DNA from 2 places in the Streptomyces sp. XD-27 genome. Region 2 is predicted to be linked to the other one. Evidence: riboswitches for the same ligand, from Rfam matches in the RefSeq annotation. Region 2 holds a riboswitch; the other holds the start of a gene.
What was found. A riboswitch is a leader RNA that binds a small molecule or an ion and turns the genes downstream of it on or off. The one in region 2 is predicted to bind S-adenosylmethionine.
Positions count from the first base shown of each region.

Region 1: linked by a shared signal. The riboswitch ahead of Q3Y56_RS08110 (aminotransferase class V-fold PLP-dependent enzyme) and the one ahead of thrC (threonine synthase) in region 2 are both predicted to bind S-adenosylmethionine.

Region 1 covers NZ_CP130713.1:1,902,995-1,906,392, reverse strand. The annotation lists gene Q3Y56_RS08120 (cytochrome bc complex cytochrome b subunit) at 1-464, shown strand, start outside; gene trpD (anthranilate phosphoribosyltransferase) at 663-1,730, shown strand; SAM riboswitch class IV at 1,816-1,933, shown strand; gene Q3Y56_RS08110 (aminotransferase class V-fold PLP-dependent enzyme) at 2,103-3,398, shown strand, end outside.
Region 2 covers NZ_CP130713.1:3,541,137-3,544,534, reverse strand. The annotation lists gene Q3Y56_RS15045 (trehalose-6-phosphate synthase) at 1-294, opposite strand, end outside; gene Q3Y56_RS15040 (glucosyl-3-phosphoglycerate synthase) at 480-1,523, opposite strand; SAM riboswitch class I at 1,709-1,852, shown strand; gene thrC (threonine synthase) at 1,870-3,174, shown strand; gene Q3Y56_RS15030 (MoaD/ThiS family protein) at 3,229-3,398, shown strand, end outside.

The DNA.
Region 1 (3,398 bases), 1.6 Mb from region 2:
CGTACCTGATCATGCTCATCGGTGGCGGCAACGACCTGTGGGCCACGCACTTCCACCTGTCGATCAACGCGATCACGTGGTTCGTGCGGATCGGCTTCTTCGCCGGCCCGGTGATCGCGTTCATCGCGACCAAGCGGATCTGCCTGGGTCTGCAGCGGCGCGACCGCGACAAGGTGCTGCACGGTCGCGAGACCGGCATCATCAAGCGGCTGCCGCACGGCGAGTTCATCGAGGTGCACGAGCCGCTCCCGCAGGACCAGCTGCACACGCTGACCTCGCACGAGCAGCCGCAGCCGCTCGAACTCGGCCCGGAGGTCGACGAGAACGGCGTGCGCCGCAAGGTGACGCGCGGCCAGAAGCTCCGGGTGAAGCTCTCCAAGGGCTTCTACGGCGACGGCACGCAGATCCCCAAGGCCACTCCGGAGGAGTACGAGGAGATCACCAGCGGCCACGGCCACCACTGAGCCGCGCCTGCGCTGACGCCACGTCCGAGGGCCTCGGCCCCGCCCCTTCCCGGGGGCGGGCCGGGGCCCTCGGCCATGTCCCGTCCGCGGCCGTGTCCAGTCATCGGGCACGGCGACGGCATCGGGCCGATCCGCCGCTAGGCTGACGCCGGGGCCCCGAGACGGCCCCGTGCCCATCGTCGGACCCAGGAGCGGACCATGAACGTTGTGACCCCAGTCGGAGGCGACAACCGCGCGACGGCCCGCACCTGGCCCGGCGTACTGAAGTCGCTGCTCGCCGGTGCCGACCTGAGCGCCGACGACACCGCCTGGGCCATGGACCGCATCATGCGCGGGGAGGCGACCGACGCCCAGATCGCCGGGTTCCTGGTCGCGCTGCGGGCCAAGGGCGAGACCGTCGCCGAGGTGACCGGACTCGTGCGCGCGATGTACGCCCACGCGAACGCGATCGAGGTGCCCGGCCGTACCGTCGACATCGTCGGGACCGGCGGCGACCTCGCCAAGACCGTCAACATCTCCACCATGTCCGCGCTGGTCGTCGCCGGCACGGGCGCGAAGGTCGTCAAGCACGGCAACCGCGCCGCCTCGTCGGCCAGCGGCGCCTCGGACGTGCTGGAGAAGCTCGGGGTCAATCTGGAGCTGACCCCGCGGCGGGTGGTCGAGGTCGTCGAGGAGGCCGGCATCACCTTCTGCTTCGCGGTCAAGTTCCACCCGGCGCTGCGTCACGTCGCCCCGGCCCGCCGCGAGCTGGGCATCCCCACCACCTTCAACGTCCTCGGCCCGCTGACCAATCCGGCGCGGGTGAAGGCTCAGGCGACGGGCGTGGCGGACGCCCGGATGGCGCCCATCGTCGCCGGGGTGCTCGCCGAGCGCGGCTCCTCCGCGCTGGTCTTCCGCGGCGACGACGGGCTGGACGAGCTGACCACCACCGCGACCTCGCAGGTGTGGGTCGTCCGGGACGGCACCGTCACGCAGACGTCGTTCGACCCGCGCGACGTCGGGATCGACCTGGTGCCGGTGGAGGCGCTGCGCGGCGCCGACGCCTCGTACAACGCGGATGTCGCCCGGCGGCTGCTGGCCGGTGAGACCGGGCCGGTACGGGACGCGGTGCTGCTCAACTCCGCCGCCGCGCTGGTCGCCCTGGAACCGGGCGGCGGGACGCTCGAGGAGCAGATCGTGGCGGGCATGGCGAAGGCCGCGGAGGCCATCGACTCGGGGGCGGCCCAGCGGGCCCTGGAGCGCTGGGTCGAGGCCACCAACGCGTAGCCGTGACGGGGGTCCACCTGGACCCCCGTTCCGCCATGCGGACGGCGACTTGCGCGCCGTTGATCAGCTGGCATACTGCTCCGCAGGTCACGAGTGACAGCGACTACGGCCCCGGCCCGCTGTCCGGCAACCCTCCGTCCGTGGCGGGGTGCCCCGGGTGATGACCAGGCCGCAGGCAGCGAGGTCTGCGGCAAGCGCGGACCCCTGCGGAACCCTGGGGTCCTGGTCCTCAAGGGAGCAGTCTCGTGAGCAAGCGAATGCGTTAGGGCCGATCGGCCCGTTCTCCGCGCACCACCTTTTCTCTTTTCCTCCCGCCGTCGCGTCTGCCGCGTCGCGCGGTGAGTTTCGCCTGCGTATCCACGGGAGTTCGCCATGTCCGTCCCCACCCTTGCCGCCGACCCGTCGGTTTGTGCCCCGCTGCCCGTCCTCGGGCGAGATGTCCTCGTGCCGCTCGTGACCGGCGGGGAGGTCACGTACGCCGCCCTCGACTACGCGGCCAGCGCCCCGGCGCTCCAGCGGGTCTGGGACGACGTCGCCGCCTACGCCCCGTACTACGGCAGCGTTCACCGCGGCGCGGGCTATCTCTCGCAGCTGTCCACCGACCTGTTCGAGAACAGCCGCGGGGACGTCGCCGCGTTCCTCGGCTGCCGTCCCGACGACCAGGTCGTCTTCACCCGCTCCACCACCGACTCCCTCAACCTGCTCGCCGCCGTCCTGCCCGCCGGCACCCGGGTCTTCGTCTTCGAGACCGAGCACCACGCCTCGCTGCTGCCCTGGGAGCGCCGGGACGACGTCGAGGTGACCTACCTGGCCGCGCCCCGGTCGCACCGGGAGGCGGTCGAGACCCTGGAGCGGGCGCTCGCGGCACGGGAGCCCCACGGCCCGGCGCTGGTGTGCGTCACCGGCGCGTCCAACGTCACCGGGGAGCTGTGGCCGGTACGGGAGCTGACCGCCGCCGCCCACGCACACGGCGCCCGCATCGTCCTGGACGCCGCCCAACTGGCCCCGCACCACCCGGTCGACGTCGCGGAGTGGGACGTGGACTGGGTGGCCTTCTCCGGGCACAAGCTGTACGCGCCGTTCGGCTCCGGGGTACTGGCCGGGCGCGCCGACTGGCTGCGGGACGCGGAGCCGTACCTGGCGGGCGGCGGCGCGAGCCGTACGGTGGCGCGCCGCGGCGACGGCGGTGTCGACGTCGAGTGGCACACCACGGCCGCCCGGCACGAGGCCGGCTCGCCGAACGTCATCGGGGTCTACGCCATCGCCTCCGCCTGCAAGGCGCTGACCGAGGCCGGGTTCGACGCCCTGGTGGCGCGCGAGCGGCAGCTGATCGAGGCGGTCCGGCGCGGGCTGGCTCAGGTGCCCGAGGTGCGCGTGCTGTCGCTGTTCGGCGACGACGCCCCCCGGGTGGGCGTCCTCTCCTTCGTCGTGGAGGGCTGGAACAGCTCGCACTTCGCGGCGGCGCTCTCCGCCGAGTACGGCATCGGCGTACGCGACGGCCTCTTCTGCGCCCACCCGCTGGTACGGACCCTGCTGGGCGGCGAGCCGCAGGACCCGGGGGAGTGCGGCGCCCCGGAGGCGGCCCCCGGCGAGAAGTCGCTCAACGCGATCCGGGTCAGCTTCGGCGCGGGGACCCCGGACGAGCACGTGGAGCGGTTCGTGGGGGCG
Region 2 (3,398 bases):
GTACGCGGCCGCGAAGACGTCGGGCGCGATGTCCAGCATCCGCACCCGCCGGCCGCCGGTGTCGGCGGGGTCCAGATGCCCGCCGTGCGCCTGCCGTACGGCCTGCCGGTCGCCGTCGCCGAGGGCCGCGCAGACCCATACGGCATCGGCGTCGGGGCCGATGGCGCTGAGCCCGGAGACCAGCCCACCACCGCCGCGCCGGGCGGCGAGCGAACCGTCCTCGCGAGGAGCGTAGGAGACCGGGCCGCGGTTGGACGCGACGAGGACCTGGGCGCCTGAGCGGTCGGGGGCCATGTCGCGAGCCTAGCCCTACGCTGTCGCGCGCAAACGTGAGCCGGATCTCTTGCCCCCGCCGGCGGTATCCCGACCGAGCGCTCCGGCCGCGGCCGCCCCGGCGAACGGACGACGGGCCGGCGGACAGGACCCCCGGGGGCAGGCGGGAGCCATGCCGGCGAACCCCGCCCCGGCGAGGGGACCGGCTACGCCGCGCGGCGGCTCGCGTACTCCGGGATGTCGCGCATCGGCGGCCGCTCCTCCGTGTCCACCGCCGACGTACGCGGCACGAATCCGCCCTCCCCCCGGTCGAACTGCGTCAGCCGCGCCCGCATCAGGGGCCCGCGCGCCATGTGGCCGCGGGTCAGGCGCAGTTGCGCCGTGCGGTAGATCGCCGCCGCCATCCGGCCCAGGGCCTGGCTGTCCTGGTGGCGGTGCTTGCGGACGCCCACGTCCACCTGGGCCAGCGCGTCCAGCCCCACCGTGTGCAGCGCGTCGACCAGGAGGCCCAGCTCGACCCCGTACCCGACCGGGAAGGGCAGCCGCTCCAGGAGGGAGCGGCGGGCCGCGTACTCCCCGCCGAGCGGCTGGACGAAGCCCGCCAGCTGCGGCCAGTGCAGATTCAGCAGCGGCCGGGCCACGAGCTCGGTGACCCTGCCGCCCTGGCCGGGCGCCGTCCGACCGGATGCGGTCCCGTCGGACGCCGCGCTCCCGTCGGGCGCCACGGTCCCGTCGGGCGCGGCGCTCCCGTCGGACAGCGTCAGGGGGCGCTCGTACATCGCCTTGACGAAGTCCACGTCCGGCTCCGTGAGCAGCGGGCCGACGATCCCCGAGACGAAGTCCGCCGAGAAGTCCTTGAGGTCGGCGTCGATGAAGCAGACGATGTCGCCCTCGGTGGCGAACAGCCCCCGCCACAGCACCTCGCCCTTGCCGGGCAGTGCCGGTATCCGGGGGAGTATCGCGTCCCGGTGGATCACCCGCGCCCCGGCGGCCGCCGCGACCTGCGACGTACGGTCGGTGGAGCCGGAGTCGACCACGACCAGCTCGTCGACCAGCGGCACCGCCTCGGACATCAGCTCGCCGCGGATGGCGCGGACGATCGCGCCGACCGTCGCCTCCTCGTTGAGCGCGGGCAGCACGACGCTGACCGTGCCGCCGCCGGCGCGTTTGGCGGCCAGGAGCTGGTCGAGCGGTCGGTCGGCCGCGGTCCAGGACCGCCGGGCCAGCCAGCGCTCCACCTCTTCCAGCACGTGAACGACTCCCTGTCCTGTCCGGCCCTGCTGCCGCGGGCCCGGCTGCCTCGTTGATCCATCTCGCGCTTCGGACGACCATCTCAAGCGTCCGAGGCTTCGGTTACAGTCTTGAACAACGTGGACGGCCCTCGCATGCCGGGGTCGGTCCGCCGACAAACGCCTGGGTCAACCCAGCGCCATACCGCTCATCCAGAGGGGCAGAGGGATACGGCCCGTTGAAGCCCCGGCAACCCTCCAGCCGGTCTCGCACATCCGTGGCGAGGCTCCCGGCTAGGGAAGGTGCCAATTCCGTCTCGTGGCGAAACTCGCCCCGAGGAAGATGAGGAGAAAGGGCCTCGCCTCCATGGCTGTGCAATCCGTCGAAACCTCCACCGCCTCGACCGCCACCCCTGTCTCGCTCGGCCCCGCCGTCGCCCTGTCCTGCCGCGAGTGCGGAGAGCGCTTCGCGCTCGGGCCGATCTTCGCCTGCGAGGTGTGTTTCGGGCCGCTCGAAGTCGCCTACGACCTGCCGAGCGGCGGGCCCAGTCAAGCGGAAGACCTGCGGAAGCGGATCGAGGCCGGGCCGAACAGCATCTGGCGGTACGCCCCGCTGCTGCCGGTCCCCGCGGACGTCGCGGACAAGCCGAACCTGAACCCCGGCTTCACCAAGCTGGTCAAGGCCGACAACCTCGCCCGCGAGCTCGGCATCACCGGAGCCCTGCACATCAAGGACGACTCCGGCAACCCGACCCACTCCTTCAAGGACCGGGTCGTGGCCATCGCCGTCGAGGCCGCCCGCGCCTTCGGCTTCACCACCCTGTCCTGCTCCTCCACCGGCAACCTGGCCGGCGCCGTCGGCGCCGCCGCCGCCCGCGCCGGGTTCCGCTCCTGCGTGTTCATCCCGCACGACCTGGAGGCGGGCAAGGTCGTCATGGCCGCCGTCTACGGCGGTGACCTGGTCGGCATCGAGGGCACGTACGACGACGTGAACCGCTTCTGCTCGGAGCTGATCGGCGACCCGCTCGGCGAGGGCTGGGGCTTCGTCAACGTCAACCTGCGCCCGTACTACGGCGAGGGCTCCAAGACCCTGGCCTACGAGATCTGCGAGCAGCTCGGCTGGGAGCTGCCCGACCAGATCGTCATCCCGATCGCCTCCGGCTCCCAGCTCACCAAGATCGACAAGGGCCTCAAGGAGCTGATCCAGCTCGGGCTGGTCGCCGACAAGCCGTACAAGATCTTCGGCGCCCAGGCCGAGGGCTGCTCCCCGGTCTCGCGCGCCTTCAAGGACGGCCATGACGTCGTACGGCCGGTCAAGCCCGCCACGATCGCCAAGTCGCTGGCCATCGGCAACCCGGCGGACGGCCCGTACGTGCTGGACATCGCGCGCCGTACCGGCGGCGCGGTGGAGGACGTGACCGACGAGCAGATCGTCGACGCCATCAAGCTGCTGGCCCGCACGGAGGGCATCTTCGCGGAGACCGCGGGCGGGGTGACCGTCGGCGTGACGCGCAAGCTCATCGAGACCGGTCAGCTCGACCCGGCGCTGACCACCGTGGTCCTGAACACCGGCGACGGCCTCAAGACGCTGGACGCCGTGGCCCCGACCACCGGCCCGACGGCGACGATCCGCCCGAGCCTGGACGCGTTCCGCGCCGCCGGCCTGGCCTGACGTCCGCCCGGCCCGAAGTCCGCCGCCAACCCGTTCTCACCGAAGGTGCCCCGCATGAGTGTCAACGTCCGCATCCCCACCATCCTCCGCACGTACACCGGAGGGCAGGCCGAGGTGACCGCCGAGGGCGCGAACCTGGCCGAGGTCATCGCGTCGCTGGAGGAGAGCCACCCGGGCATCGCCGCCCGCGTCCTGGACGACCAGGGCAGGCTGCGCCGCTTCGT